4 regions of the Streptomyces sp. NPDC059255 genome follow, and region 1 is predicted to be linked to each of the others. Evidence: riboswitches for the same ligand, from Rfam matches in the RefSeq annotation. Region 1 holds a riboswitch; each other region holds the start of a gene.

Region 1 (7,701 bases):
CCGGGAACTCCTTCTCCAGCACATCGAGCGTGCGCTGGGCCTCCGTGCCCGGGATGGTGGTGGACGAGGCGAAGGGCTTCATCAGCGCGAGCGCGGCGACCGCGGCCGCGAGGAGCACGGCGAGCCAGGCGCCGATCACGGCCCATTTGTGCCGGTAGGAGAAGCGTCCGAGGCGGTGGAGGAGCGTGGACACGCAAGGACTCCCGAGGAGGTGAGGGGGAGGGAGGGGACGTACGGGTCCGGCCCACGCTAGGTCGGCGGCCGTCACCTCCTCGCCGTATCGGGCCCCGGGGGCCGGAGTTCACACGCAACTCCCATGGAGCGCCGTCCGGTGATCGGACATGATCGGACGAGTCCCCGATCGATCAGGACGGAGAGGGCATCCGGATGACGGAGCGGAGTGTCACCGCCGCCGGCGCGGCCCCGGCGCGGTCAGGACGGCTGCTGGTGGTCGACGACGAACCGGCGATCCTCGACACGGTGAGCCGGTTCCTGCGCTTCCTCGGCTACGACGTGCGCACCGCCGCCACCGCCCACGAGGCCCTCGCGGTGGCCCGTGACTGCCTTCCCGAGCTGATCCTGCTGGACGTGATGCTGCCCGACGGCGACGGTTTCGAGGTCATGCGGCGGCTGCGCGGGGACGGACTGCCGCACGCGGTCGTCTTCCTCACGGCACGCGACAGCCGTAAGGACCTGGTCAAGGGGTTGACCGCAGGCGGGGACGACTACATCACCAAGCCCTTCGGGCTGGACGAGGTGGCTGCCCGCATCCAGGCCGTGCTCCGCCGTACCCGTACCCGTGGCCATATCGGAAGTGCCGGTTCCGGCGCGGGTTCCGGTGCCGGTTCGGGCGTGGGTTCGGGCGTGGGTTCTGGCGTGGGTTCCGGCACCGGCGGCGAGGGCGAGGCCGGCACCGTCCTGCGCGTCGCCGATCTCGAACTCGACACCGCCGCCTACGCCGTACGCAGGGCCGGGACACCGATCGACCTGTCGCCGACCGAGTACCGCCTGCTGCGCTACCTCATGCTCCACCGGGGCCGGATCCTCCCGCGCGCCCAACTCCTCGACCACGTCTGGTCGTACGACTTCAACGGCGACGACACCGTCGTCGCCACCTACATCAGCTATCTGCGCCGCAAGATCGATGTCCTCGGCCCGTCCCTGATCCACACCCGGCGCGGTGTCGGCTACGGCATCAGGGAGCCGGAATGCTGAACCGCCGGACGGTGAGCCGGCTGGTGCTGAACCGCCGGGTGGTGAGCCGCCTGCGGCGGTGGCCGGTGCGCAGCCGGCTCAGCGGGGTCGTCACCGGGCTGTGCGCGCTCGCCATGGCCGCCACCGCCGCCGTCTGGCTGGGCAGCGGCGATCCCGCGGCGATCGTCGCCGTGGAACTGGTCGGGCTCACGCTGGTGGCCCTCGTCACCACCGCCGTGGTCCGCTGCGAACTGCGCCCCCTGGAGGAGGCGGCGCGTACCGCGGACGCGGTCGCGTCGGGGGATCTCGGCCACCGGCTCGCCGTGGCCACCCAGGCCCCCGCCACCGAGGTCGGCCGGCTCGTGGACGCGCTGAACCGCATGCTGGACCAGGTCCAGGCCGCCCTCGCCGCGCGCGAGACGTCCGAAGCGCGCATGCGCCAGTTCATCGCGGACGCCTCGCACGAACTGCGTACGCCCCTGCAGTCCCTGCGCGGCTACGCCGAGCTCTACCAGCACGGCGCACTGCCCGACACGGCCGCGGTGGACGAGGCGGTGGACCGGATGCTCGCGGAGATCCTGCGCATGACGCGGCTGGTCGAGTCGCTGCTCATGCTCGCCCGCTTCGACGCCGAGGGCGAGGCGGCCGAGGCGGAACAGGAGCCCGTCGACCTCAGCCGGGTCGTCGCGGAATCCTGCCGGGACGCCGCGGCCGTCGAACCGGCACGGCCCCGTACGGTCGACGTCCGGCCGGGGGTGACCGTACTGGGTGACGAGGCACACCTGCGCAGCCTGCTGGCCAACCTGCTGGGCAACATCCGTATGCACACACCGCCCGACGCCTCCTGCGCCGTCGAACTGCGCGCGGCGGACGGACACGCGACGCTCCGGGTCCGGGACGCCGGGCCCGGTATCCCGGACGAGGCCGTCGCCCATGTCTTCGACCGCTTCTACCGGGCCGGCAAGGGCCGCGGGAGCGGGGGCGGGCACGGTGGGACCGGCAGGGGCAGCGGTCTCGGGCTGGCGATCGTGGCCGCCGTCGCGGAGCTCCACCGCGCTCGCGTCCGTCTCGACAGCGTGCCCGGCCGCGGGACGCTCGTCGAAGTCACCTTCCCCGTCCCGCCGGGCGGTGCGCCGGGCGGCCCGCAGGACTGAACGGTGGCATGGCGGGCAGATGTTCGGTCAGTACCGCTTTCGACAGCAAGCGGGCCAAGAGGAGGGGACATGGAGATTTCCGGCTTTGTCGCAGCCATTGTCGTCGGCATCGTCATCGGCGTGCTGGGACGGCTCGTGGTGCCGGGTCGGCAGCGCATCGGGGTGCTGCTGACCATCGGCGTCGGTATCGTCGCGGCGCTGGTCGGTACGTTCGTCGCGGCGGCGTTCGGCGTCGCGGACACCCGGGGCTTCGACTGGATCGAGCTGATCATCCAGGTCGGCCTGGCGGCGGTGGGCGTGGCCGCGCTGGACCGCGCCAAGGGCCGCGGCTGACCCGCGGCTGACCACTGCCGGGGAGCTTGTCGCGGCTCCCGTCAGGCCCCCGTCAGTCGTCTCCGTCTTTGTCGGAGCCTTCGTCAGTGCCTTCGTCGGCGTCGGCGTCTTCGTCGGCGCCGGTGAGCGGGCGGCCGGCGAGCAGGTTCCAGCGGCCGTCCCGCCCGGTGAACTCCGTGACGGTCAGCGGCCGTACGTCGAACCGCCAGAACGCGGCGGCCGGCGCCGAGAGCGCGTGCAGGGCGGCGGCGCGGACGATCTCCGGTTCGGCCACGGCGATCACCCGGGGGGTCTCGGGGCTCAGCGTTTCGAGCCACCGGCCGACGCGGGCGTAGAGCGCGAGCAGGGTCTCCCCGCCGTGCGGCGCGGCCGACGGGTCGGCGAGCCACGCGCTCACCTGCGCCGGTTCCGCGGCCGCGACCTCGTCGAGGGTCCTGCCCTGCCAGCGCCCCATGTCCCACGGCGCGATCTCCGGCACCGGCCGCGCGTCCAGGCCGAGCAGGCCGGCGGTCGTACGGCAGCGGGGTGCGGACGAGACGTACACGGCGGCGCCGTGCGGGAACTCCTCCCGTACGGCCTCGGCCTGCCGCACCCCGGTCGCGTCCACCGCCCGCGTCGCGGCGCCGGGCCCGTCCTCGGGAAGGTCGCCGAAGCGGGCCGCGCGCAGGGCCGGGCCGATGGCGGGTGAGATGAGCTGCACGCGGATCGTCGAGCGGATCGTCATAGCGAAAGGCCCCCTTGGCCCGTCTGCCGGTTCGCGGTACCTTCACGTCGATATCCACGACGGCGGGACGGAAGTCCGGTGAGATTCCGGCACGGTCGCGCCACTGTATGCCGGTTCCGGCCGCGTGCCACGCGGCGGGGGACCGGTGAGTCAGACCCGACGGCCGTCGTTCGAGCTCCATCAACGGGACGCGAGTTCCCTCAGGAGGATGTGCCATGGCTCAGTCCATCGCGCCTGCGAACACCGCTCTTCCGCCCACCTCTGCCACCGGCGCCGCCCCGGCTCCGCTTCCGCTGCGCGCCGTGCTGCCGTGGGCGGTCTTCGTCGGCACCCTGATGCTGGTGCTGCTCTACTTCGTCGGCGCCGAACAGGGCGCGACGTCGGTGATCTCCGGTGCCGGTGTGCACGAATGGGTGCACGACGGCCGTCATCTGCTCGGGTTCCCCTGCCACTGACCGCTGACGGAAACAGCAGTCAGCAGTCAGCAGTCAGCGGAAACAGCAGCGACAGCAGCGACAGCGGAGATGACGCGCATGCATGCCTTCACCGTCAGAAACCTCCTGGTCCGCGGCATGGTCGCGGGCGTCCTGGCCGGACTTCTCGCGTTCGCGCTGGCCTACCTCGCGGGTGAGCCCTCCGTACGGGACTCCATCGCGCAGGAGGAGAGCCGGTCCGCCCCGGCGCATCAGCACGGCGCCGCGGCGGACCCCGTAGCAGCGGGAGAGGAGGAAGAGGAAGAGGAACTGGTCAGCAGGCCGGTCCAGTCGACGTTCGGGCTCGCCACCGGGGTCCTGGTGTACGGGGTGGCCCTCGGCGGCATCGCCTCGCTGGTCTTCGCGGTGAGCCTGGGCAGGATCGGCCGGTTCGGGCCGCGGGCGACCTCGGCGCTGGTCGCGGGGGCCGCCTTCACGACCGTCTACCTGGTGCCGTTCCTGAAGTATCCGGCGACGCCGCCCGCCGTGGGCAATCCGGACACGATCGGCAGGCGCACGACCCTGTTCTTCCTGATGATCCTGCTCAGCGTCCTGCTGGCGGTCATCGCCGTCATCGCGGGGAGACGGCTGGCGCCGCGGCTCGGCAACTGGAACGCGTCGCTCGCCGCGGGCGCCGGTTACGTGGCCGTCGTCGCCGTCGCCTGTCTGGTGCTGCCCGCCAACGCGGACGCCGTCCCCGCGTCCTTCCCCGCGGCACTGCTGTGGGAGTTCCGGCTCGCCTCGCTCGGGGTGCAGGCGCTGCTCTGGACGGCCTTCGGACTGATCTTCGGCGAACTGGCGGAGCGGATGCTCCGGCCGCGGGCGGTGGCCGGTGCCGCCGTCGTGCCGCCCGGGGCACCCGTCGGGGAGCCGCGGGCGGCCGGACAGTAGAGTGCGGGGTCGGTCTTCTCCCAGCTCAGAGGTGTACGGCAGTGAGCGTCCCGCCCCCTGGTCCCCCGTCGCCGGTCCCGGCTCCGCCGGTGACCGTGGTCGGGATCGGCGCGGACGGCTGGGCCGGGCTCTCCGGCGCGGCGCGGGAGGTCCTGCGCGGGGCGGACGTGGTCATCGGCGGGCCCCGCCAGCTCGGCCTGCTGCCGGCGCGGGAGTGCGCGGGCGAGCGGGTGGCGTGGCCGTCGCCGCTGCGCCCCGCCGTGCCCGGCCTGCTCGCCGCGCACGCCGGGCGCCGGATCGCGGTGCTGGCCAGCGGGGACCCGATGTTCTACGGGATCGGACGGGCGCTCGGCGAGGTCGTCGGCGCGGCGGCGCTGCGCGTGCTGCCGCATCCGTCGTCCGTCTCGTACGCGTGCGCCCGGCTCGGCTGGCCGGTGGAGGAGACGGAGGTCGTCACGCTCGTCGGCCGCCCCGCCGAACGCCTCACCGCCGCGCTGCACGACGGCCGCCGGGTGCTGGTGCTCAGCGCCGGGGCCGGGACGCCCGAGGACGTGGCGGCGCTGCTCCGCGCGCGCGGCTACGGGCCGAGCCCGCTGCACGTGCTCGAACAGCTCGGCTCGGAGCGGGAACGGCACCGTACGGCCACCGCCGACGCGTGGGCCGGGCCGGCCGGAGACCCGCTCAACGTGGTGGCGGTCGAGTGCCGCCGCGCGCCCGGCGCGCCGCGCCTCGGCGCCGTACCCGGGCTGCCGGACACGGCGTACGAACACGACGGCCAGCTCACCAAACGCCATGTGCGCGCCGCCACGCTGGGCGCGCTGGCGCCCGCGCCGGGGGAGCTGCTGTGGGACATCGGCGGCGGGTCCGGTTCGATCGCGGTGGAGTGGATGCGTACGCACCCGTCCTGCCGGGCGGTGTCGGTGGAACGCGATCCGGTGCGCGCCGAGCGCATCGGCCGGAACGCGCGGGCGCTCGGCGTCCCCGGACTGCGCGTCGCCGTCGGCGCGGCGCCCGCCGCGCTCGCCGGACTGCCGGTACCCGACGCGGTGTTCATCGGCGGCGGGCTGACCGCGCCGGGGCTGCTCGACGCCTGCTGGGAGGCGCTGCCCGTGGGCGGCCGGCTGGTCGCGAACACGGTGACGCTGGAGTCGGAGGCGCTGCTGGCCGACCGGTACCGCCGGTACGGCGGGGAACTGGTGCGGCTGGCGGTCGCGCACGCGGTGCCGGTCGGCGGCTTCACGGGGTGGCGGCAGGCGATGCCGGTCACGCAGTGGTCGGTCACGAAAGCCCCAGGATCAGCGGCGGGGCCGGGTCCGGCGTCGGCCCCGTCCCCGCCCCCGGCCTCAGCCCCGGCCTCACGAGCAGGAGAAGAACGATGACGGTGTACTTCATCGGCGCGGGCCCCGGCGCCGCCGACCTGATCACGGTGCGCGGCGCCCGCCGGCTGGCCGAGTGCCGGGTGTGCCTGTACGCGGGCAGCCTGGTCCCGCGCGAACTGCTGGCGGAGTGCCCGCCGGACGCGCGCCTGATCGACACCGCCAGGATGGACCTCGACGCCATCACCGCCGAACTGGTCGGGGCGCACGGCGAGGGCCACGACGTGGCGCGGCTGCACTCCGGTGACCCGTCCGTCTTCAGCGCGGTGGCCGAGCAGATGCGGCGGCTGGACGCGGCGGGTGTGCCGTACGAAGTGGTCCCGGGCGTACCGGCGTTCGCGGCGGCCGCCGCCGCGCTCAAGCGGGAGCTGACCGTGCCGACGGTCGGCCAGACGGTCATCCTGACCCGGGTCGCCCAGCGGGCCACCCCGATGCCGGCGGGCGAGGACCTGGCGACGCTCGGGCGCAGCGGCGCGCTGCTGGTGCTGCACCTGGCGGCGCGGTACGTGGACCGGGTGGTGGCGGAACTGCTGCCGCACTACGGCGCGGACTGCCCGGCGGCGGTGGTGGCGATGGCCAGCCGCCCCGACGAGCTGGTGCTGCGGGGGCCGCTGGACGGGATCGCCGCGCAGGTGAAGGCGGCGGGGGTGGTGCGGACGGCGGTGATCATGGTGGGCAGGACGCTGGGCGCGGAGCAGTTCAGGGACAGCCACCTGTACTCGGCGGAGCGCGATCGCGACTGTGACAGCGACGGCGACGGCGTTACGGGCTGCTCGTAGCGCTCGTACGGGTACGTAGCGCTCGTACGGGTACGGCGGGGTCCGCGCACGGGTACACGGGGACACCGGTACGGCGGGGCACGGATACCTTCTCCGTGTCCCGCCGTCCCCCGCGTGACTACGTGCCGGTGACGCTCACTTCTTGGCAGGGGTGGTCTTCAGCCGCCCGGCGATCCGGTCGCGCATGCCGGGCATTCCGAACCCCTTGGGGTCGATCTTGTCGTTGGACCATTCGAGATGCCCGATGACGCTGAGCGCGCTCCACCCGTGCGCACGGCAGATTGCCGCGCCCACCCGCTCGATCGCGTCGAGCTGCGCCTTCGGCCACGGGTCCTTCCCGTCACCGAGGTTGACGCACTCGAAGCCGTAGAACCGGGCGTTGCCGTCCTCGCCGTCGGCGTTGCCCCGGGTGGGCCTGGGCGGCCGGTCGCCGTAGTCCTCCGCGATCACGCGCGCGAGGACCTTGGGGTCACCCCCGCCCGCGTGGTTCGTCCGGCCGTGGCCGACGAGGTGGACGACGCCCGTCTTGTCGATGACGCCGTGGCACAGCGGTCCCGGCAGCGCGGCGTATCCGTCGCGGCAGATCGCCACGGAGCCCGTGGTGCCCGAGGTGACGGTGTGGTGGACCATCACTCCGTTGACCGGGCCCCAGAGCCCCTTGTGGTTGCGGTTGTGCGTACGCCAGTCGCCGACCTCTTTGACCTTCACGCCCTCGGCGCGCAGCGCCGCGAGGAAGGCCGAGGCGGACAGTGGTGGTGCCATGAGGAGACTTCCTTT
Region 2 (7,701 bases), on a different contig from region 1:
CGGGCGCGAGCGCAGGTAGTACGTCGTCTTGAGCCCCTTCTTCCAGGCGTACGCGTACATCGAGCTGAGCTTCCCGATGGTCGGCGTCTCCAGGAACAGGTTGAGCGACTGGCTCTGGTCCAGGAACGGCGTGCGGGCCGCCGCCATGTCGATCAGGCCGCGCTGCGGGATCTCCCACGCCGTACGGAACAGCTCCCGTACCTCCGCCGGGATCCAGCCGAAGCCCGCCACCGAGCCGCTCGCCTCGCGCAGCGCCTCGCGGGTCCGGGCGTCCCAGACGCCGAGCCGCTTCAACTCCTCCACCAGGTAGGAGTTGACCTGGAGGAACTCCCCGGAGAGCGTCTCGCGCTTGAACAGGTTCGAGACCTGCGGCTCGATGCACTCGTACACGCCCGCGATCGACGCGATGGTCGCCGTCGGCGCGATGGCGAGGAGGAGGGAGTTGCGCATGCCGGTCTCCGCGACCCGGGCGCGCAGCGCCGCCCAGCGCTCCGGCCAGTTCAGCGCCACGTCGTAGTGGTCGGGGTGGAGCACCCCGCGCGCCGCGCGCGTCTTCGACCAGGCGGGGAGCGGCCCGTCGCGCTCGGCGAGGTCGCAGGAGGCCTCGTACGCCGCGAGCATGATCCGTTCGGCGAACCGGGTGGAGAGCGCGGCGGCCTCGGGGGAGTCGAAGGGCAGCCGCTTCTTGAAGAAGACGTCCTGGAGGCCCATCGCGCCCAGGCCCACCGGGCGCCACTTGGCGTTGGAGCGGCCCGCCTGCTCGGTCGGGTAGAAGTTGATGTCGACGACCCGGTCGAGGAAGGTGACGGCGGTACGGACGGTCTCGTCCAGCCGCGCCCAGTCGATGTCGCCGGTGGCCGCGTCCACGAACGCGCCCAGGTTGACGGAGCCGAGGTTGCAGACGGCCGTCTCGCCGTCGTCCGTGACCTCAAGGATCTCGGTGCAGAGGTTGGAGGAGTGGACGGTGTGGCCGGGCTCGGCGGTCTGGTTGGCCGTACGGTTCGACGCGTCCTTGAAGGTCATCCAGCCGTTGCCGGTCTGCGCGAGGGTGCGCATCATCCGGCCGTACAGCTCACGGGCCTTGAGGGTCTTGCGCGCGAGACCGTCCGCCTCCGCCTTGCGGTACGCGGCGTCGAAGGCGTCGCCCCACAGGTCGACCAGGTCCGGCACGTCCACGGGGGAGAAGAGCGACCAGACGCCGTCCGCCTCGACCCGGCGCATGAACTCGTCGGGGATCCAGTGCGCGAGGTTGAGGTTGTGCGTACGGCGCGCGTCCTCGCCCGTGTTGTCGCGCAGTTCGAGGAACTCCTCCAGGTCCGCGTGCCAGGTCTCCAGGTAGACGCAGGCCGCGCCCTTGCGCCGGCCGCCCTGGTTGACGGCGGCGACGGAGGAGTCGAGGGTCCGCAGGAACGGGACGATGCCGTTGGAGTGGCCGTTCGTCCCCCGGATCAGTGAACCGCGCGAGCGGATACGGGAGTACGAGAGCCCGATCCCGCCCGCGTGCTTCGAGAGCCGCGCCACCTGGTGGTACCGGTCGTAGATCGAGTCCAGCTCGTCCAGCGGCGAGTCCAGCAGGTAGCAGGAGGACATCTGGGGGTGGCGGGTGCCGGAGTTGAAGAGCGTGGGGGAGGAGGGGAGGTAGTCGAGCCGGCTCATCAGCCCGTAGAGCCGCCCGACCTCCGCCACCGCCCGGTCGCTGTCGTCCTCGGCGAGCCCGGCGGCGACGCGCAGCAGGAAGTGCTGCGGCGTCTCGACGACCTGCCGGGTGAGGGGGTGCCGGAGCAGATAGCGGCTGTAGAGGGTGCGCAGCCCGAAGTAGCCGAAGCGGTCGTCGGCGGCCGGGTCGATCAGTGCGTCCAGGCGCGCGGCGTGGCGCGCGACGAAGGCGGCCGTACGGTCCGCGATCAGACCCTCGCGGTGGCCGACAGTGACGGACGCGGAGAACGACACGGCGCCCTGGGACGCGGCCTCGTCGGCGATCGTGCGGGTGAGCAGCCGGGCGGCGAGCCGGGAGTACGCGGGATCCTCGGAGATCTGTCCGGCCGCCGCCTCCGTGGCCAGCTCGCGCAGCTCGGCCTCGTCCGAGCGGGCGTTACGGCCGCGCAGCGCGGCGGCGGCGATCCTGCCCGGGTCGGCGTCGGGCAGATCGGCGGTCAGCTCGGTCAGGGTCCGCAGCAGCGCGGTGCCGGGGGCGTCGGCCGTCGGTTCCTGCCCGGCTCCGGGCCCCCGCTCGGTCGTTGCTGAAACCGGATCCGCTGGCGCGATGGTCACGTGGTGCTCTCCCTCGCTCGGCTCTGGGCCGCGAGGAGGCACGGGTCCGCGCGCACGGAGGCACGCCCGTCATCGCAGAGGGCCGCACACCGCGCCGCGTCCACCGGCCCAACCGCGAGGCCCGGACGTCTGGGCGCCCGGATCGGTCGAGCCGGACGCACTGCCGGCAGGTGTTCGGACTAGGGGGCGCGACAAAGCGCGCCACAGTACACCGTTGCGGGACAGTTCCGGATTCACACCGGATTCCCCTGCGTCGACAGCGAGGTCGAGCATACATCTGGGGGGCGCGCGCCGCGCCACCCCCCAGATGTTGTGTCGTACGCCGCCGCCGTACGAGATCGGCGGCGGCTCGGCAGCAGCTCCGCGACGGCCCGGCGGCGGCTCAGCAGCAGCGGAAGCCCTCGCGCGGGTCGGCCTCGCGGGCGTCCGTGCGGCTGCGTTCGAAGGCGCGGCGGGTCATGATCCCGCCCGCCGGGTCACCGGCGCCGGCACCCGCGCCCGTACCCGCACCGGCTGCCGCGTCCGCGTGGGCCCGGGCGTGGGCCACGTAGCGCTCGTACGCCGACTCGCCGGTGAACTCCCGTACGTACCAGCGGATCCGCCCGGCCACGTGCCGCACCCGATCCGCCCGGCTCCGGACGCGCGTCATGCCGGGCCCGTCCCCGCCGGGACGCTCTCCCGCTCCTTGGTGGCCTCGGCGGCGGCCAGTTCCGCCTTCTCCTCCTGGGTGGGGATCAGGCCGGCCGGGGCGACGATCTTCGACTCGACGTACGGGACCTCCGTCAGCCGGACGCCCTCCGGATCGCGGATCGCCTTGAAGCAGACCCGTCCGGCGTCCGCGATGACCACGAGGATGAGGACCGCGAAGAGCGCCGAGAGCACCCCGTCCACCGTGGAGTTGGTGACCACGGTGTGCATGTCGTCCATGGTCTTGGCCGGGGCCAGCACCTCGCCCCGGTCGATGGCCGACTGGTACACGTCGCGCTGGGTGAAGAAGCCCACCCTCGGGTCCGCCGAGAAGATCTTCTGCCAGCTCGCGGTGAGCGTGACGGCGGCGTCCCAGGCGAGCGGTACGGCCGTCACCCACGCCCACTTCAGGCGGCCGGACTTGACCAGCAGTGTGGTGCAGACGGCGAGCGCGACGGCCGCCAGGAGCTGGTTGGCGATGCCGAAGAGCGGGAAGAGCTGGTTGATGCCGCCCAGCGGGTCATGGACACCGACCCAGAGGAAGTAGCCCCAGCCGCCGACCACCACAGCGCTGGCGAACCAGACGCCCGGCTTCCAGCTCACCTCGCGCATCGGCTTGTACACGTTGCCGAGCATGTCCTGGAGCATGAAGCGCCCGACGCGCGTCCCCGCGTCCACCGTGGTGAGGATGAACAGCGCCTCGAACATGATGGCGAAGTGGTACCAGAACGCCTTCATGGCGGTGCCGCCGACGACGGACGAGAAGATCTCCGCCATGCCGAGGGCGAAGGTCGGCGCCCCGCCGGTCCGCGACAGCAGGCTCGTCTCCTCGACGTCCTTGGCCGCCTGGGCGAGCTGGTCCGGCGAGATGGTGAAGCCCAGGTTGGCGACGGCCTGCGAGGCGGACTCGACCGTACCCCCGATGACCCCGGCCGGGGAGTTGACCGCGAAGTACAGGCCCGGGTCGATGATGCAGGCGGCGATCAGCGCCATGATCGCGACGAACGACTCGGTCAGCATCGCGCCGTAACCGATCATCCGGATCTGGGTCTCCTTCTGGACCATCTTCGGCGTCGTGCCCGAGGAGATCAGCGAGTGGAAACCCGAGAGCGCGCCGCACGCGATGGTGATGAAGACGAAGGGGAACATCGATCCGGCGAAGACCGGGCCGTCACCGCGGCTCGCGAAGTCGGTGATCGCCTCCATCTTCATGGTGGGCAGCGCGATCACCACGCCCAGCGCCAGCAGCACGATCGTGCCGACCTTCATGAAGGTCGACAGGTAGTCGCGCGGCGCCAGCAGCATCCACACCGGAAGCACGGAGGCGAGGAAGCCGTACGCGATCATCCAGATGACCAGCGTGCCCGCTTCCAGCGTGAAGATGTCGGCGAGCGAGGACTCGGCGACCCAGCCGCCCGCCACGATGGCGAGCAGCAGCAGTGCCACCCCGATGAGCGAGACCTCGCTGACCCGGCCGGGGCGCAGCACCCTCAGGTACACGCCCATGAAGAGGGCGATCGGGATGGTCATGGCGATGGAGAAGACGCCCCACGGCGAGTGCGCCAGCGCGTTGACGATGACCAGCGCCAGCACGGCCAGCAGGATGATCATGATCATGAAGACGGCGATCAGGGCCGCCGCGCCGCCGAAGGGGCCGATCTCGTCCCGGGCGATCTGGCCGAGCGACCGGCCGTCGCGGCGGGTGGAGAAGAACAGCGTCACCATGTCCTGGACGGCGCCGGCGAAGATGACGCCCGCGACGATCCAGATGGTGCCGGGCAGATACCCCATCTGCGCGGCGAGCACCGGGCCGACCAGCGGCCCGGCGCCCGCGATGGCCGCGAAGTGGTGGCCGAACAGCACGCGCCGGTCGGTGGGGTGGAAGTCGACGCCGTTGTCGAGCCGTTCGGCGGGGGTGGCCCGGGTCCTGTCGACCTTGAGGACGCGGTTGGCGATGAAGCGGGAGTAGAAGCGGTAGGCGATCGCGTACGAGCCGAGCGCGGCGGCGAGCATCCAGGCGGCCGAGACCTCCTCGCCCCGGGAAAGGGCGAGCACCCCCCAGCCCGCCGCGCCCACCAGCGCGACCAGTGTCCAGATGACGACGGATCTCGGGGTGAGACCCCCGGTGGTCCTCGGTGGGGTGCCGGTCGACGGGGTGTCGGCCGACGAGGTGTCGGTCGACGGGGTGTCGGCCGACGGGGTGTCGGCCGACGGGGTGTCGGCCGACGGGGCGCCTTTCGGTGCGGGCTCTGGCATGGTGAGTCGTCCCCTCACTGGTCACCGCTGGTCACCTGCGTAGTGCCTGATGCGTAATGCGCAGGAAATCTAGGGGACCATCTCGGGACGCGCTACCACCAGCCCATATTCCGGTACGTTAACTGCCCGCACACGGTGGGTTTATGTCGCCGTGGCGGGTTTTCGTTCCGGGTCCCCGCTCAGGGGCGCGGGCGCTGGAGGCGGGCCACGAACTTGTAGCGGTCGCCGCGGTAGACGGACCGTACCCACTCCACCGGTTCGCCGGCCGCGTCCAGTGAGTGGCGCGAGAGCATCAGCATCGGCAGGCCCACGTCCGTACCGAGCAGCCCGGCCTCGCGCGGGTTGGCCAGGGACGTCTCGATCGTCTCCTCGGCCTCGGCGAGGTGGACGTCGTACACCTCCGCCAACGCCGTATAGAGGGACGTGTACTTGACGAGTGAGCGGCGCAGGGCGGGGAAGCGCTTCGCCGAGAGGTGGGTGGTCTCGATGGCCATCGGCTCGCCGCTCGCCAGCCGCAGCCGTTCGATGCGCAGCACGCGCCCGCCGGCGGTGATGTCGAGGAGTCCCGCAAGGGTGTCGTCGGCGGTGACGTATCCGATGTCGAGGAGCTGCGAGGTCGGTTCGAGGCCCTGCGCGCGCATGTCCTCGGTGTACGAGGTGAGCTGGAGGGCCTGGGAGACCTTGGGCTTGGCGACGAAGGTGCCCTTGCCCTGGATGCGTTCGAGCCGCCCCTCGACGACCAGTTCCTGGAGCGCCTGGCGCACGGTCGTGCGCGAGGTGTCGAACTCGGCGGCCAGGGTGCGCTCCGGCGGTACGGGCGTACCGGGCGGCAGTGTTTCGGTCATGTCGAGCAAGTGCCGTTTGAGGCGGTAATACTTGGGCACGCGGGCCGTACGGGTGGCGGGTCCGCCCTCGGTCTCCGTGCCGACCCCGTCCGTGGCCATGGCCTGCCTTCCCGACTCCTGCGCTGCTGCCGTCACCGGCTCCTCCGTCTGTCGCGGCTCACATGGTGGCACGGTCCTGCCACGAGTCGTCGCCCTCTCTCAGGTGTCGGTCCGATAACGGACACGACAGCCCTTCTTATACACCCTTGACACCCCTAAAGGTCTAGGCCAAGCTCCCCCCTACTGGTCTAAACCATTAAGCGGACCAGGGGGGTTGCAGTGTCCCTGAGGAGGGTGGCGTGAAGCGCAAGCTCATCGCGGCGGTCGGCGTCGCAGGCATGGTGATCGGCCTCGCGGCCTGTGGTTCCGACGATCCGAAGGGCGGGGCGGCCGGGGGAGAGTCCGCGAAGGAACTCACCGTCTGGCTGACAGTGGACGCCCAGAACAACTGGCCGGAGCTGGTCAAGGCCGCGGACGACGCCGTGGTCGCGAAGAACCCCGGCATCAAGATCAAGCACGAGTACTACGGCTGGCCCGACAAGAACGCCAAGCTCGACGCCGTACTCGCCACCGACAAGGCCCCCGACGTGGTCGAGATGGGCAACACGGAGATGCTCGGCTACACGGTCAAGGGCGCCTTCGCCGAGCTCGACCCCGCGAAGTTCGAGAACTCGGACGCCTGGCTCGACGGCCTCAAGTCGTCGGTGACGTACAACGGCAAGACCTACGGCGTGCCGTACTACGCGGGGGGCCGCGTCGCCAACTGGCGCAAGGACGTCGCCAAGGACGCCGGGGTCACCGCCGTACCGAAGACCTACGCCGAACTGACCGCCGGACTCGACAAGATCCAGGCGAAGCAGGGCGACAAGTTCAGCGCCTGGTACCAGCCCACGCGCGACTGGTACGCGGCCATGTCCTTCGTGTACGACGCGGGCGGCTCCATCGCCGAGGAGAACGGCGGCTCGTTCAAGGCGAACCTCTCCTCGCCCGAGTCCCTCAAGGGACTGAAGGAGTACAAGAAGATCCTGGACGCGTACATGCACGCGGACAAGACGAAGGACGAGTCCGACCGTTACATCGTGTACGGCCAGGGCCAGTCCGGCATGATCTTCGGCGCCGCCTGGGAGGGCGCGACCGCCGAGGACCCGAAGAGCGACAAGACCGGCAAGCTCAAGGGGAACCTGGAGAACTTCGTGATGCCGGGTCCGTCCGGCGCCAACATGCCGGTCTTCCTCGGCGGTTCCGACCTGGCCGTACCGGTCAAGTCGAAGGCGCAGGCCACCGCCGCCGAGTGGATCAACGCGTACACCGGCGCCAAGGGCCAGAAGGGCCTGATGGCCAAGGGCAACCTGCCGAACAACAAGACCGACCTCGCGACGCTGAAGAACGACCCGGCGACCGCGGTCCCGGCCACGGCGGCCGAGTCGAGCTGGTTCGTGCCGATGGCGCCGGGCTGGGGCCAGGTCGAGAAGGCCCAGGTGCTCCAGACGATGCTGCAGTCCATCGGCACCGGGAAGCAGTCGGTCGAGGCGGCCGCGAAGGAAGCGGACGCCGCCATCGACAAGGTCATCAACACCAAGTGACCTGAGGGCGGGGCGTCCGC
Region 3 (7,701 bases), on a different contig from region 1:
GCTGACCCTCCTCATCATGGCGGACGCGCTGCTCGGCGCCGACGGGCGCGGCCGGCCGCGCCCGTGGGTGGTGCTCGGCCTGACCTGCGCCCTCGTGGCGTCGGCCGTCTCCACCAGCCGGCTGCCCGTGGCGGACTTCATCGGGACCCCGCACTGGACGTTCCTGGAGATCGGCTGGTTCGGGGTGCTGCTGCTCTTCGACGCCGGGCTGCGGCCGACGCTCGTCTTCATCGGCGGCCATCTCGTCCTCACCCTGGCGCAGCTGCTGCTCGCGGGGGTGCCGACCCGGCAGGCCGCCTCCGGCATGGCCGTCAGCGCCCTGGCCATCTGCACCTTCCAGGTCGCCGCCGCCATGCTCGCCCGCTCGCTCGGTGACTGCGCCGCCGCCGCGAGCGCCACGGCGCGCGAGCAGGAGCGCGTCCGTACGGAGGCCGCAGTCGCCGCGCAGGTCCACGCCGACCAGCGGGCCCGCTACGCCGAACTGGACCGCTCCGTCATGCCGTTGCTGACCGGGCTCGCCGGCGGCTCGCTCGACCCGGGGGACGAGGCGGTACGGCGCCGCTCCGCCGTAGAGGCCGCCCGGCTCAGACGGCTCTTCGCGGAACGCGACCACGCGCACGATCCGCTGCTCCACGAACTGCGCGCCGGTATCGACGTCGCCGAACGCCACGGCGTCGACGTACAGCTCGCCGTGCGCGGGGCCTGCGCCCCGGTCGACCGGCGGCTGCGCCGCGCGCTCACCGAGCCCGTGCTGGCCGCGCTCGCGACCGCCGAGCGCGACGCCCGCGCCACGGTCGTGCGTGGCGGCGGCCTGGTGCGGGTGAGTGTGGTGACCGATTGCCCGGCGACCGGGCCGACGGAGATCCCCGAACCGACCGAGCCGGGGGTACGGGTGCGCACGGTGCGCAGCGAGGGGCGGCTGCTGGTGGAGGCGTCGTGCACCCTCGACGGCCCGGTCGACGGCCCGTTCGACGCCCCGGCCGACGCCCCCGAGGACGCGCTCACCGCGTCGTCGTCCGCGTCGTCATCCGCGTCCGCGTCCGCGTCTGTGCCTGTGTCCGCGACCGCATCCGCGGACCGGGGTCACAGCTCGTCCAGTGACGTCAGCCCGTCCTGAATGGCCCGCGCGACCAGGTTCGCCTTGGTCGTCGCGGGCCGCCCCGCGTTGGCGTACTTGATGCGCACCCGCTCCAGATACGTGTTCACGGTACGGACCGAGAGCCCCAGGCTCGCCCCGACCATCGCCTTGGACTCCGACTGGAACCACTCCAGCAGCACCTCCACCTCGCGCGGCGTCAGCGCGGGCCGCCCCTTGCGGGCGTCGCTGCCGAACGCCCCGGCCAGCGCGGGCGGTGTGTACGGGCGGCAGTCGGCCGCCGCCAGCGTCGCCGCCATGAGGTGCCGTTCGCCCTCGGCCTTGGTGAGGTACGTGAACGCCCCCAGGTCCAGGCAGGTCAGCGCGGTCTCCTGGCTGTCCTGCATGGTGTAGACGATGACCTGCCGTTCGCCCGCGACGAGTTGCCGCAGTTCGGGGTAGGCGGGCACCCCGTGAGCGAGCTGCAGGTCCAGCACCACCACGTCCGCGTCCCGGCCCGGCCCCGTCGTCGCCACCGACAGGTCCGGCCCCTTGGCGGTCACCGCGATGGGCCGCTCCGACGCCGCGTACCAGGACTCGATGCCCGCGAGGACCACGGGATGGTCGTCGATCAGAGCGACACTCACGGGCGAGGTTTCCGGCATGCCTCATTGTCCGCCGCGCCCGTTCCCGTCGATCGCCGCCGGGTGGAAAGCGCCGGAAAGTGCTGGTGTGGGGCGGAAAACCGCCTGTGATAGCTTGCCGAGGCCAGTCGAACCCATGTACGTGGGTCAGGGAATCCGGTGGGAATCCGGAGCTGACGCGCAGCGGTGAGGGCGACGGGCGGGGCATCGGCCACTGGACAGCAGTCCGGGAAGGCGCCTCCGTCCGGGTGACCCCGAGTCCGAAGACCTGCTGGCGGCCTCCGTCCGCGTCCTGTGGCGGGGGAGCACCGTACGACCGGGCTCCGCGCATGAGCCCTCGACGCAGAGGAACGACTCCGTGCCGATCGCACGCCTCGCCCGCCGTGCCACTCCCTTCCTCGCCGCCGGCGCCCTGCTGCTCACCGGCTGCGGTACCGGCTCGGACTCCGGAGCTGATTCCGCATCCGGTTCTGATTCCGGTACCGGTTCCGCCCGGGCCGCCGGCTATCCCCGTACCGTCGCCAACTGCGGTCGGGAGGTACGGATCGACGCGCCGCCCGAGCGGGCCGTCTCGCTCAACCAGGGCACCACGGAGATCATGCTCTCCCTCGGCCTCGGCGACCGCATGGCCGGCACCGCCACCTGGACCGACCCGCTGCCGAAGAGCCTGCGGAAGGCGAACGCCGGGGTCGAGCGGCTGGCCGACAACAGCCCCTCCTTCGAGAAGGTCCTGGACGCCGAGCCCGACTTCGTCGCCGCCTCCTTCGAGTCCACCCTGGGCAAGGGCGGCGTGGCCACACGCGCGCAGTTCGAGAAGGTGGGCGTACCGGCGTACGTCTCGCCGTCCGACTGCGCCAAGGACAACACCGGTGACACCGACGGATCCCGGGCGACGCCGCTGACCATGGAGGACGTCTACGGCGAGATCCGCGAACTGGCCACGGTGTTCGGCGTCGAGGAGCGCGGTGACCGGCTCGTCGCGGGGCTGAAGGACCGGATGGCGAAGGCGGTCGCCGGGATCGACGCGAAGAAGGCGAAGGACACCACCGTCCTGTACTGGTTCGCCAACTCCGAGGCCCCCTTCATGGGCGGCTGCTGCGGCGCTCCCGGCATCATCACCGACGCCGTCGGCGCCAAGAACGTCTTCGACGACACCCACGACGAATGGCCGCAGATCAACTGGGAGACGGTCGCCGACCGCGACCCCGCCTTCCTCGTCATCGGCGATCTCACCCGTAAGTCGCAGACGGCCGAGTCGGCGGCGAAGAAGATCGAGTTCCTGGAGACCAACCCGGTCACCCGGGCCATGGACGCGGTGAAGCACCAGCGGTACGTACGCCTCAGCGGCCAGGCCATGAACCCGAGCATCCGCACCGTGGAGGGCGTCGAGCAGGTGGCGGCGGCGCTGCGCGCGTACGCACCCGCCAAGTGACCACCGCGGAACGGGCGTCGAGGGCGTCTGCCGAAGGGAGCCCGGCGCCGCTGGACCCCGGCGGCTCCCGCGAGGTCCGGCGGGCCGCGGTCTGGGTCCGCCCGGTGGGGTGGGCCTGCGGCCTCGCCGCGCTCGCCCTCTCCGTCGCCGTGGCGATCACCATCGGGCCCGCCGACATCCGTGTCGGAGACGTCTGGTCGGTCGTCGGCGCCCACCTGGGCCGGGGCGAGCCGCGTCTCACCCCGATCCGCGACGGCATCGTCTGGAACCTGCGGCTGCCGCGTACCCTGCTGGCGGCCGTCTGCGGCGCCGGGCTCGCGGTGTGCGGCGCGATCATGCAGTCCCTGCTCCGTAATCCGCTCGCCGACCCCTTCGTCCTCGGCGTCTCCTCGGGAGCCTCCACCGGCGCGGTCCTGGTGGTCGTGCTCGGGGTCGGGGGAGGGGCGCTGTCGGTCTCGGGCGGGGCGTTCCTCGGCGCGCTCTGCTCGTTCGGGATGGTGCTGCTGCTCAGCCACACGCTCGGCGGGACGACCGACCGGGTGGTGCTCTCCGGGGTGGCCGCGATGCAGCTCTTCTCCGCCCTCACCTCCTTCGTCGTCCTGACCGCCGCCGACGCGGAGACCACCCGCGGGGTGCTGTTCTGGCTGCTCGGCTCGCTCGGCGGCGCGGGCTGGACCGATGTCCAGGTCTGCGGCGCCGTCCTGCTGGTGGCGCTGGTGGTGTGCGGCGGGTACGCGCGCACGCTCGACGCGTTCGCCTTCGGGCAGGACGCCGCGGGGCACCTCGGCGTCTCCGTGGCCCGTACGCGCCTCGTCCTGCTCACCGTCACCGCGCTGCTGACGGCCGCGCTGGTCTCCTCGGCGGGCGCGATCGGCTTCGTCGGACTCGTCCTGCCGCACGCCGCCCGCGCCCTGGTCGGCCCGGGGCACGGCCGGCTGCTCCCGGTCACCGCGCTGACCGGGGCGGTCTTCCTGGTGTGGGTCGACACCCTGGCCCGTACGGTGCTCGACCCGCAGGAGGTGCCGGTGGGTGTGGTGACCTCGCTCATCGGGGTGCCGGCGTTCGTCCTGGTCCTGTACCGAGGCCGGAGGACCCGATGACCCACCCGACCCCCGACCCCGCCCCCGCGCCCGTCCCCGCTCGGACATCAGTCCCCACGGGACTGAGCGCCGACCGGGTCTCCCGCGCCGCCGGCGGCCGCCTCATCCTCGACGGGGTCTCCCTCACGCCCGCGCCGGGTTCCACGGTGGGGCTGCTCGGCCCCAACGGCTCGGGCAAGTCCACCCTGCTGAGGCTGGTCTCCGGAGTCCTCGCCCCCACCTCGGGCGTCGTCACCCTGGACGGCAGGACCCTCACCGAGGCGGGCCGCAGGACGGTCGCGCGCCGGGTCGCGGTGGTCGAGCAGCAGACCGACACCCAGGTCGAGCTGAGCGTCCGCGATGTCGTACGCCTCGGCCGTGTCCCGCACCGCCGCGCCTGGTCGCCGCCGTCCGCCGGGGACGAGGACGCCGTACGGACGGCCCTGGAGCGCACCGGTCTGACGGACCGCGCGGGCCAGTCCTGGCACACCCTCTCCGGCGGCGAGCGCCAGCGCGTCCAGATCGCCCGCGCCCTCGCCCAGGACCCCCGGGAACTCCTGCTGGACGAGCCGACCAACCACCTCGACATCCAGCACCAGCTCGATCTGCTGAACCTGGTCGTCACGCTCCCGGTCACCACCGTCATCGCCCTGCACGACCTGAACCTCGCCGCGATGTACTGCGACGAGGTCGTGGTCCTGCGCGCGGGCCGGGTGGTGGCCGGCGGGCCCCCGGGCGACGTGATCACCGAGGAGCTGATCGCGGACGTCTACGGGGTACGGGCGTCGGTCACCCGGGACGACGGCGGGACGGGCCGCCCTCATGTGCGGTTCCTCGGCACGGTGCCACGGGCCGGTGACGGACAACTGCCGGTCCCCCATGACGCCGGTCCCCCATGACGCCGGTGACGCATGACATGGAGATCCCGGTGACCGTCCCCCGAGGCTTACTGCATATCATTCGCAAGTGCCCAGCTATCGCATTCGAACAGCCACCCCCGAGGACGCCGACGCCGCCCGCGTGGTGATGCTCGACACCGTGTACCACGACTTCCGCTCGGGGTACGTGCCGCGCTGGCACGGCGACATCATCGACATCGAGGCCGCCTATCTCGTCCCCCCGCGCCACACCCTGCTGGTCGCCGTGGAGGAGGGGGAGGGGCCGGAGGGGAGCGGTGGAACCGTCGTCGCCACCGCCGCCCTCGACTCCCGGGGGCCGGCTCATCCGCCCAACCCCCGCTGGCTCGCGGAGCGTTACCCCTCCGGGGAGACCGCGCAGCTGCGCCGGGTGTACGTGCGCCCCGGCCACCGGCGCCGGGGGCTCGCCCGCGCGCTCGTGCGCGAGCTGCTGGACTTCGCCGCGGCGGACGGCGGTTACCGCTCCGTCTATCTGCACACCGACCCCTCGGTCACCGGCGCCGAGCCGTTCTGGCGGTCGCTCGGGAAAGTGGTGTGCGACGAGCGTGATGCCGCGGAGGTTGCGGCGGGCGATCCGGCGGGCACGGTTCATTTCGAGATCCCCGTCCCTCTCGGGATCCCGGCACCCCGATGAAAACGATTGTCATGTAATCTTTCGTTCGCCCTTGCCCGCCCGTGCCCGAGGACACGCACCAGGCTGTCCAGACGGCTGTCCGCCGGGCCGATCCCCAGCCTGGCCCCCGGCCGGTCCCCCCCCGGCCGATCCCCGGCTGTCCGTCGCGTAGAGAACGAGGACCATGCGCCCTGCCCACCGCCGCCGTCCGGTCGCCGGTCTGCTGCTCGCTCCCCTGCTCGCCCCGCTGCTCACCGGCTGCTTCGCCGACGGCGGCTCCTCGGGCGCGCCGGGCTCCGGCTCGGGCCCGGCCGACGGCGCGCGGCTGCGCATCGCGCTGGCCTTCCCGCCGTCCGAGAACCTCTCCCCGTACGGCGCCGACGCCACCCTCCTCAGCCGGCTCGGCGTCACCGAGGGGCTGACGAGGCTCGACGGCAACGGCGCGGCCTCGCCCGCCCTCGCCGAGTCCTGGAGCCGGGAGAACGGCCGCAGTTGGCTCTTCACCCTGCGCGACGCCCGCTTCCAGGACGGGGCGCCCGTCACCGCCGCCGCGGTCGCCGACGCCCTCACCCGCGCCGCGGCCGCCACCCCGATACCCACCGCCCTCTCGGGCGTCCGGCTCACCGCGCGGGCGACCGGCGACCGTACCGTCCGCGTCACCACCGCCACCGCCGACCCCGTACTGCCGCTGCGGCTGGCCGGGCCGAGCCTCGCCGTGCTCTCCCCGAAGGCGTACGGGCAGGGGGGCGCCCCGGACCCGGTCGGCCACGCCACGGGACCGTTCACGATCACCAAGGTCAACGGCTCCGCCTCCGCCACCCTCGACCGCTTCGACGACTACTGGGACGGCCGGTCCCAGGCGTCCGGCATCGACGCCAAGTTCATCGCCGACGGCACCGCCCGCGCCAACGCGCTGCGCACCGGCGAGGAGGACATCGCCGAGGCGGTACCGGTCTCGCAGGCCGCCTCCCTCCCGAAGGGCGTCGCGCGCGAGGTGCCCACGGCCCGCACCACCAGCCTCTTCCTCAACACCCGTTCCGGCGCCTTCACCGATCCGACGGTACGGGCCGCCGCCCGCCGGGCGGTCGACACCTCCGTACTCGCCAAGAACGTCTACGAGGGGTACGCCGACCGCGGCCAGGGCATCTTCGGCCCCGCCCTCAACTGGGCGGCGGGCAAGCGCGAACAGCCCGCCGGACGCGCGAAGGCAGCCACCGCCGCCGAGGTCAAGGGCACCACCGTCCGCCTCGCCACCTACGACAACCGGCCCGAGCTGCCCGAGGTCGCCCAGGTCCTCCAACAGCAGCTGGAGAAGGCCGGCTTCACCGTCGAGCTGACCGTACGGGAGTCCTCACGGATCGAGAGCGACGCGCTGGCCGGGAAGTTCGACGCGTTCGTCGGCGCGCGCAACACCATGCTCGACACGGGCGACCCGGTCTCCGTCCTCGCCAGTGACTACACCTGTGACGGCACGTACAACCTGGCGCTGCTCTGCGACAAGGAAGTGGACCGCGCCGTCGCAGCCGCCGACGCGGTCGCGGACCCGGCGCGGCGGCAGGACGCCGTGCTCGCCGCGGAGGCCCGGATCCTCGGTACGGACGCGGTCGTTCCGCTCATCCACCAGCGCAATGTCCTCGGCGTCGCCACCTCCGTACGGGGCGTGGTGCTCGACCCGTACGAGCGCGCCGTCGTCGCCCCCGGCACCCGACGCTGACCGGGACGGACCGCATGCACCGCTTCCCGACCGGGCGCGCACCCGACCGGCCGCGCCCCGGCGCCACCCTCCTGCCGCGCGTCACCTCGCTCCCCGGCCTCCCCCTCCTCTGGCGGGCGGCCCTCGCGGCCGGTCTGCTCTGCGCCATCGGCCTGCTGCCCTGGCTCTCGCGCACCGATCCCGCGCTGACCGTGCTCAAGGCGCGCTCGGCGGAGCGCGACCCCACC
Region 4 (7,701 bases), on a different contig from region 1:
AAGCCGTTCTACCGAACAGAGACAGGTGAGCGGAACCCGACTTCACACCTTCCGGACACGTCGGCAAAAAACCATTGGGCGGGTAAGTCGAATGTGTCCTGCCCTCGCGGAGGGTTGGGCGTATTCGGTTCAGGAGCCATAGGTGCCGTGCGACCCCGTGCCCACAGGAGCGATGCCGTCAACCCGTCTCGGAGCGTATGGGGCGAGGTCTGTAGTCGTGCTTCATGGTTCGTTGCGGCGGGGCTCGTTCGCCTCACGCTTGGGGACCAGTTGGGGACCACAAGGTCCAGCGGGGCTGTCCGGCTGCCCGCGGCTTGGGGCCGGGGGAGGAAAGCGGGTGCTTCCTCCCCCGGCCGACCGGGCTTTCGGTCAGGACGTGGTGAGTTCCTCGCGGACCGCGCGGGCGGCGGTGACCAGGTTCTCCAGGGACGCGCGGGTCTCGGGCCAGCCACGGGTCTTCAGCCCGCAGTCGGGGTTGACCCACAGCCTTTCGGCGGGGATGGCCTTGAGGCCGGCCCGCAGCAGATCAGCGGCTTCCCGCGCGCTGGGCACGCGCGGGGAGTGGATGTCGTACACGCCGGGTCCGGCCTCGCGCGCATAGCCGTGCGATGCCAGTTCACGGGCGACCTGCATGTGCGAGCGGGCGGCCTCCAGGCTGATGACGTCGGCGTCGAGATCGTCGATCGCCTGCACGATGTCGCCGAACTCGGCGTAGCACATGTGCGTGTGGATCTGCGTGCCCGGCCGTACTCCGCTGGTGCTGAGCCGGAACGCCTCGGTGGCCCAGCTCAGATACGCCGGACGGTCGGCGGCCCGCAGCGGCAGGGTCTCGCGCAGCGCCGGCTCGTCCACCTGGATCACCGAAGTGCCGCCCGCTTCGAGGTCGTTCACCTCGTCACGCAGGGCCAGGGCGACTTGGCGTGCGGTGTCGCCGAGGGGCTGGTCGTCGCGGACGAAGGACCAGGCGAGCATGGTGACCGGGCCGGTGAGCATGCCCTTGACCGGGCGTGAGGTGAGGGACTGGGCGTATGCCGTCCAGCGTACGGTCATCGGCTCGGGGCGGGAGATGTCCCCGGCGAGGATCGGTGGACGCACGTACCGGGTGCCGTAGGACTGCACCCAGCCGTGCTGGGTGGCGAGGTAACCGGTGAGCTGTTCGGCGAAGTACTGCACCATGTCGTTGCGCTCGGGCTCGCCGTGCACCAGGACGTCGATCCCGGTCTCCTCCTGGAAGGACACGACCTCGTCGATCTCGGCGCGGATGCGCTCCTCGTAACCGGCTGTGTCGATGCGTCCGGCGCGCAGGTCGGCGCGGGCCGTGCGCAGTTCGCCGGTCTGAGGGAAGGAGCCGATGGTGGTGGTCGGCAGCAGCGGCAGGCCGAGGTGGGAGCGCTGGGCGGTGGCCCGCTCGGCGTACGGCTGGGAGCGGCGGGTGTCGGTGTCCGTGACGGCGGCGGTGCGGATGCGGACGGCCGGGTCGTGGGTGAGGGGAGAGTTCGAGCGGGAGGCGAGGTCGGCGCGATTCGCGGCCAGCTCGCCCGCGATCGCGTCGGTCCCGTGCGCCAGGCCCCTGGCGAGGGTGACGGTCTCGGCGGTCTTCTGTCGGGCGAAGGCGAGCCAGCGCAGGATCTGCGGATCGATGTCCCGTTCGGCGGACGTGTCGAGGGGGACGTGCAGGAGGGAGCAGGAGGCGGCCACATCGACCCGGTCGGCCAGTCCGAGCAGGGTGCCGAGGGTGGCGAGGGACTTGGCCAGGTCGTTGATCCAGATGTTGCGGCCATTGACGACACCGGCGATCAGGCGCTTGCCGGACAGTCCGCCCACGGCGGCGAGATCGTCGAGGTTGGCGGCTGCGGCATCGGTGAAGTCCAGGGCGAGTCCGTCGACCGGCGCCTTGGCGAGGACGGGCAGAGCCTCGCCGAGCCGGTCGAAGTAGGAGGCGACCAGGAGCTTGGGCCGGTCGGTGCGGGCACCGAGGTCGCGGTAGGCGTGGGCGGCGGCGTTCAGGTCGGCCGGGGTGCGGTCCTGGACCAGGGCGGGCTCGTCCAACTGCACCCACTCCGCGCCTGCCGCGCGCAGGTCGGCGAGGACTTCCGCGTACACGGGGAGCAGCCGGTCCAGCAGGGTGAGCGGCTCGAAGTCCGCGGGCACGGCGGGGGCGGGCTTGGCGAGCAGCAGGTAGGTGACCGGGCCGACCAGTACCGGCCGGGCGCTCAGCCCGAGGGCGAGGGCTTCTTTCAACTCGGCGACCTGCTTGGTCGAGTCAGCCGTGAAGACCGTGTCCGGGCCCAGCTCGGGCACCAGGTAGTGGTAGTTGGTGTCGAACCACTTGGTCATCTCCAGTGGTGCGACGTCCTGAGTGCCGCGGGCCATGGCGAAGTAGCCGTCCAGCGGATCGACGGACACTGCGGCACGGTGGCGCGCGGGGATCGCACCGACCATGACGGTGGTGTCCAGGACATGGTCGTAGTACGAGAAGTCGCCGGTCGGGACCTCGGTGATGCCGGCGTCGGCGAGCTGCCGCCAGCTGCGGACGCGCAGGTCGGCGGCGGCGGAGCGGAGGGCGTCGGCGGGGACACGGCCCTTCCAGTAGGCCTCGATCGCCCTCTTGAGTTCCCGGTTCGGACCCTGGCGGGGGTAGCCGTACACGGTGGCCCGTGCTGCCGCGGCTGCGGACTTCGTTGTCACGGAAATCTCCTTCGCGAGATATCTCCCTGGAATCCCGGGACGGGACGCGAGCGCGAAGGGGTGACGAACCGGACGGACCCGACCTCGCGCGGCACAGCGCGGTCATCCGCCTGATATGTACGCCGACCCGCCCACGAGGTCACCGGGATCTCCGCGCACGAATGGTTCGTACACGGGCAACGGGCAGGTCTTCGGACTCGCGGGCACGCCTTCCTGCGGAAGACACCTACTGGCCGTCGCTTCCCAGACCCGGTACGTCGGATCCAGTGCGTATGACGGTGGTCGTTCCCACTCACCGCTGCGGGGCAGTCCCGGATTCCCACCAGGTTCCCTCTTGCGACGCGTCTACCTGGAGGGCAGGGCGAACCAGCTGCACCGCCCAGCCTAGAGCGTGGACAACCCTTTGGTCGAGCGTGTTCGAGCCGCCGCCTGCTCCTGTCCGCACCGGTCTTCGCCGCCACGGTCGGCCCCGCGCGGCGCGAGACGCCGGCCGATGCGCGGCGGCGGGGCGCGGCCGTGGCCTTTGTGTCAGCGGGCAGCGGTTACCAGGAGGACCTGGTCACCCCGGGCAGGAAGCCGGCGTGTGCCTGCTCCCGGGCGCGGACCCTGGAGAGGCCGAACTTGCGCAGGTAGCCGCGGGGGCGGCCGTCCACACTGTCGCGGTTGCGTACGCGGGTGGCGCCGGCGTTGCGCGGCTGCCGGCGCAGCTCCGCCAGTGCGGCCCGGCGTTCGTCCCCGGTCGACGAGGGGCGGCGGATGATCTCCTTGAGCTCGGCCCGCCGGGCGGCGTACCGCTCGACGATCTCCTTGCGCTTCTCGTTCTGCGCGATCTTGCTCTTCTTCGCCATCAGACCTTCCCCCCGCGTGCCCGGATCCGTGCCACGGCCGCCTCGATGCCGATCACGTCCACCGTCTTGATCGCCTTGGCGCTCAGGGTCAGGCGGACAGTGCGGCCCTCGCCGGGGAGCCGGTAGCGCTTGTGCTGGATGTTCGGGTCGAAGCGGCGCGAGGTGCGCCGGTGGGAGTGGGAGATCTTGTTGCCGAAGCCCGGTTTGGCACCGGTCAGTTGGCAGTGGGCGGACATGGGTGTTACCTGCCTCTCTCTGCGACCACTACCTATTGGTAATGGAAATCATTCCCATATACTAGCCTCATGGCACGCAACGAACTCCGCCCGGTCGTCAAGCTGCGCTCCACCGCGGGCACCGGCTTCACCTACGTCACCCGTAAGAACCGGCGCAACGACCCCGACCGGATGGTGCTGCGCAAGTACGACCCCGTCGTCCGTCGTCATGTCGACTTCCGTGAAGAGCGCTGAAACGCTCCGCCACCCCACGCCCTGTCCTCGAAAGGCCCGCCTCAGCCATGAAGCCCGGCATCCACCCCGTCTATGCCCCCGTCGTCTTCCGTGACTCCGCCTCGAACCACGCTTTCCTCACCCGATCCACGATGACCAGCGACAGGACGATCGAGTGGGAGGACGGCCACACCTACCCGGTCGTCGATGTCGAGATCTCCTCGGTGAGCCATCCCTTCTACACCGGCACCGCCCGCGTCCTGGACACCGCCGGCCGCGTCGAACGCTTCGAGCGCCGCTACGGGACCCGGTGATGGCGCAGGACCCCCGACTGCCCGTCGTCATCGTCGCCGGGCTCCACGCGGACGCCCGCAGACAGGTCGTCGACCTGCTCCTGCGGTCCGTCCCCGGCAGCGTCGCCCTGCATCACGACCTGACCGGCGCGGGCGGCGGAACCGTACGCCGCCTGATCCGCGACGCTTCCGGACACCTCTCGGACGGTGAGACTCCGCTGGTCAACGACTGCGCGTGCTGCGCGCTGCGCGAGGACCTCGTCCCCGAGCTGGAGCGGCTGGCCGGCAGTGGCTCGACCCGGCTCGCCGTCGTCGAACTGTGGGACTCGGTCGAGCCGAAGGGGATGGCGGAAGTCGTCGCGGCTCACGGGGACGCCGGCCTGGTCCTCACCGGCGTGATCACCGCCGTGGATCCCGCGCTCGTGCTGCCGTACCTGGCCAACGGCGACGACCTGGCCGAAGCCGGCCTGGGGGCCGCGCCGACCGATCAGCGTACCGTCGGTGACACCTGGGCCCGCCAGCTGGAATACGCGCCGGTCCTCGCCCTGGTCGACAACGAGGAGGCGGACAGCGAGGACCGCGCGCTCCTCAGGCAACTGCACCCCACCGCCCGCCAGGTGGCAGCGCACTCCGGCGGACTCGCTGAACTCGCCGAGGTCGCCTTCGCCGGCTTCGACGTCGAGACGGCCGCCGCCGCCCAGCATCCGGCGTGCGCGCTGCTGCCCCAGGACGCCGACGAGGCCGGGGTGACCACGCTCGTCTGGCGCCGCCGCCGGCCCTTCCACCCTGGGCGCCTCTACGAGGCATTGGAGGACCTGTGCTGCGCGGCCGCACGCAGCCGCGGCCGGTTCTGGCTCGCCGACCGCCCCGACACCCTGCTCGCCTGGGACGCCGCGGGCGGCGCCCTGTGCGTGGAGAACGTCGGCCCGTGGCTGGCCTCTCTGCCCGACGCGGCCTGGGAGATGATCCCGCCCATGCGGCAGGCGGCCGCATCACTGGACTGGCACCCCGAACACGGCGACTGCTGCCAGCACCTCGTCTTCACCTCCCCCGGACTGGAACGCGAAGGGCTCGAACAGCTCCTTGAGTCCTGCCTGCTGACGGACGCCGAGTACGCCGCCGGACGCGAGGCGTGGCAGCACCTCCCCGCGGCCTTCGACGCCCTCCTCGACCCCGCCTGACCCCGCCGACAACTCCCCGTACCCAAGGAGCAACACTCATGGCCCGCCGCCCGGAAATCCGCAAGCCAGCCAAGTCCCGCCCCAACCCGCTCGACGCGGCCAGGATCACGTACATCGACTACAAGGACACCGATCTGCTGCGCAAGTTCATCTCCGAACGGGGCAAGATCCGCAGCCGCCGCGTCACTCGCGTCACCGCCCGGCAGCAGCGCAAGCTTGCCGCCGCCATCAAGAACGCCCGCGAGATGGCCCTGCTCCCCTATGCCGGAGCCTCCAGCGGCCGCTGACACCCGGGAGCGCGGTCAGGACGGTGCGCGAGGGGAGGTCGGCCTCGGCGGCCCTGCCCGACGACGGGCAGGATGGCGTTGCCTCGATCACGGCCTCGATGAGGCTCAGCGGCAGGTGCACCGGGAGAACGACTACGCGCGAGCAGGTCGCAGGCGGTACCGGAGAAATCCGGTACCGCCTTCCGGCGTTTCCCGGGGGACCGGCATCGAGAGCCGCCTCGATGGACACGGCGACCGCGCAAGGCCCCCGGCCGCTGACAGGCGGCGGCCTCTCACCCGAGCCACAGTGGTTTCGTACGACATCGCCCGGATTGGAATCGCGCGGAACGGGCACCCAGTGGCGTGGCACCACGGCCGGGTGCGGCGGCACCGGTGCCGCCGCGGAGAGGCAGGGCAACCATGAGCGTCATCGAAGGCGCGGTCGACGTCGACGTGCCGGTCCAAACGGCCTACAACCAGTGGACCCAATTCGAGTGCTTTCCCCAGTTCATGAGCGGAGTGCGCCGAGTGGAACGGTCGAACTCCTCCGTGACGCACTGGGTGACCGGATTCGGCGGCGTGTCCCGCGAGTTCGACGCGGAGATCACCGAGCAGCGCCCCGACGACCGGGTGGAGTGGCGCACGGTGGGCGAGCCCCGCCTGACCGGATCGGTGCGTTTCCGGTCACTGGGCGACAACCGCTGCCGGGTCACCCTCCGTATCGGTTTCACTCCGCGCGGCGCCGCCGAGCGTGCCGCGGACGCCCTGGGCCTGGTCCGCAGGCAGGTGCGCGCGGATCTCCGGCGGTTCAAGGAGTACATCGAGGGCCAGGGCCGGGAGACCGGGCGGTGGCGGGGAACGATCAGCGGTGGGCATGTGGAACCGGACTCGGACCGCCCGCCGCCGCACGTGCCGAACTGGCCGACCGGCTGAAGCAGCCCGTACGACGTGAAGACCCGAGGCGGAAGGTTGTGGCGGTGCGAGAACCATCGAACGGTGACCCGGGCGGCGAGCAGGCGAAGATCACCCCGCCGAAGAAGTGGGCGGCCGGAGTCCCGGCGGTGGTGCACGCGGTCGAGTACTCCCTGGGTGAGACAACGGCGCGCCGTACGGCACTGAACCTGCTCGACATCAACCAGACCAAGGGCTTCGACTGCCCGGGCTGCGCCTGGCCGGACCCCGCGCCGGGCGAACGCCACAGGAACGAGTACTGCGAGAACGGAGCCAAGCACGCCAACGACGAAGCCACCACGCGGCGCGTCACTCCGGACTTCTTCCGGCGGCATTCGGTCTCCGAACTGGGGCGGGCCTCGGACCGGTGGCTGAACCAGCAGGGCCGGCTCACCCATCCCATGGTGAAACGGCCGGGCGCGGATCACTACGAGCCGATCAACTGGCACGACGCCCTGGGTCTGATCGCCGACGAGCTGCAGGCCATGGACTCCCCGGACGAGGCGATCTTCTACACCTCGGGCCGGGCCGGCAACGAGCCCGCCTTCGTTCTCCAGCTCTTCGCCCGGGCCCTGGGGACCAACAACCTCCCCGACTGCTCCAACATGTGCCACGAGTCGAGCGGCGCGGCCCTGCACGAGACGCTGGGCATCGGCAAGGGCGATGTGAGCCTGCTGGACATCCACCACGCCGACCTGGTGCTCATCGTGGGGCAGAACCCGGGAAGCAACCACCCGCGGATGCTCTCCGCACTGGAGGAGACCAAGCGCGGGGGCGGCCGGATCGTCGCTGTCAACCCACTCCCCGAAGCGGGCCTCATGCGCTTCAAGAACCCGCAGAAGCCGCGCGGGGTGGTCGGCCGGGGTACCACCATCGCCGACCAGTTCCTGCAGATCCGGCTGGGTGGCGACCTCGCCCTCTTCCAGGCGCTGAACCTGCTCCTGCTGGAGGCCGAGGACGCCGCGCCGGGGACGGCGCTGAACCGGGAGTTCATCGACCGGCACACCAGCGGGTTCGAGGAGTTC

The links. A riboswitch is a leader RNA that binds a small molecule or an ion and turns the genes downstream of it on or off. The one in region 1 is predicted to bind cobalamin.
Region 2: it holds a riboswitch for cobalamin, as region 1 does, so the genes downstream of both, ACFXKG_RS35415 (ribonucleoside-diphosphate reductase subunit alpha) here and ACFXKG_RS32275 (CbtB-domain containing protein) in region 1, are expected to answer to the same signal.
Region 3: it holds a riboswitch for cobalamin, as region 1 does, so the genes downstream of both, ACFXKG_RS26515 (ABC transporter substrate-binding protein) here and ACFXKG_RS32275 (CbtB-domain containing protein) in region 1, are expected to answer to the same signal.
Region 4: it holds a riboswitch for cobalamin, as region 1 does, so the genes downstream of both, metE (5-methyltetrahydropteroyltriglutamate--homocysteine S-methyltransferase) here and ACFXKG_RS32275 (CbtB-domain containing protein) in region 1, are expected to answer to the same signal.

What each region holds. Positions count from the first base shown of each region.
Region 1 covers NZ_JBHYZP010000036.1:48,028-55,728, reverse strand. The annotation lists gene ACFXKG_RS32300 (MMPL family transporter) at 1-193, opposite strand, end outside; gene ACFXKG_RS32295 (response regulator transcription factor) at 388-1,215, shown strand; gene ACFXKG_RS32290 (sensor histidine kinase) at 1,209-2,348, shown strand; gene ACFXKG_RS32285 (GlsB/YeaQ/YmgE family stress response membrane protein) at 2,418-2,681, shown strand; gene ACFXKG_RS32280 (histidine phosphatase family protein) at 2,734-3,405, opposite strand; cobalamin riboswitch at 3,437-3,584, shown strand; gene ACFXKG_RS32275 (CbtB-domain containing protein) at 3,621-3,860, shown strand; gene ACFXKG_RS32270 (CbtA family protein) at 3,939-4,769, shown strand; gene cbiE (precorrin-6y C5,15-methyltransferase (decarboxylating) subunit CbiE) at 4,811-6,148, shown strand; gene cobM (precorrin-4 C(11)-methyltransferase) at 6,145-6,924, shown strand; partial or broken gene ACFXKG_RS32255 (N-acetylmuramoyl-L-alanine amidase) at 7,069-7,686, opposite strand.
Region 2 covers NZ_JBHYZP010000043.1:75,577-83,277, forward strand. The annotation lists gene ACFXKG_RS35415 (ribonucleoside-diphosphate reductase subunit alpha) at 1-2,271, opposite strand, end outside; cobalamin riboswitch at 2,419-2,587, opposite strand; gene ACFXKG_RS35420 (CstA-like transporter-associated (seleno)protein) at 2,654-2,920, opposite strand; gene ACFXKG_RS35425 (carbon starvation CstA family protein) at 2,917-5,214, opposite strand; gene ACFXKG_RS35430 (GntR family transcriptional regulator) at 5,394-6,158, opposite strand; gene ACFXKG_RS35435 (extracellular solute-binding protein) at 6,398-7,681, shown strand.
Region 3 covers NZ_JBHYZP010000026.1:9,781-17,481, forward strand. The annotation lists gene ACFXKG_RS26505 (hypothetical protein) at 1-1,117, shown strand, start outside; gene ACFXKG_RS26510 (DNA-binding response regulator) at 1,084-1,722, opposite strand; cobalamin riboswitch at 1,828-2,010, shown strand; gene ACFXKG_RS26515 (ABC transporter substrate-binding protein) at 2,078-3,151, shown strand; gene ACFXKG_RS26520 (FecCD family ABC transporter permease) at 3,202-4,251, shown strand; gene ACFXKG_RS26525 (ABC transporter ATP-binding protein) at 4,248-5,129, shown strand; gene ACFXKG_RS26530 (GNAT family N-acetyltransferase) at 5,197-5,781, shown strand; gene ACFXKG_RS26535 (ABC transporter substrate-binding protein) at 5,945-7,474, shown strand; gene ACFXKG_RS26540 (ABC transporter permease subunit) at 7,489-7,701, shown strand, end outside.
Region 4 covers NZ_JBHYZP010000001.1:285,439-293,139, forward strand. The annotation lists gene ACFXKG_RS01260 (HAD family hydrolase) at 1-29, shown strand, start outside; gene metE (5-methyltetrahydropteroyltriglutamate--homocysteine S-methyltransferase) at 370-2,688, opposite strand; cobalamin riboswitch at 2,853-3,056, opposite strand; gene rpsN (30S ribosomal protein S14) at 3,231-3,536, opposite strand; gene rpmB (50S ribosomal protein L28) at 3,536-3,772, opposite strand; gene rpmG (50S ribosomal protein L33) at 3,842-4,006, shown strand; gene ACFXKG_RS01285 (type B 50S ribosomal protein L31) at 4,054-4,299, shown strand; gene ACFXKG_RS01290 (CobW family GTP-binding protein) at 4,299-5,459, shown strand; gene rpsR (30S ribosomal protein S18) at 5,498-5,746, shown strand; gene ACFXKG_RS01300 (SRPBCC family protein) at 6,146-6,658, shown strand; gene ACFXKG_RS01305 (FdhF/YdeP family oxidoreductase) at 6,703-7,701, shown strand, end outside.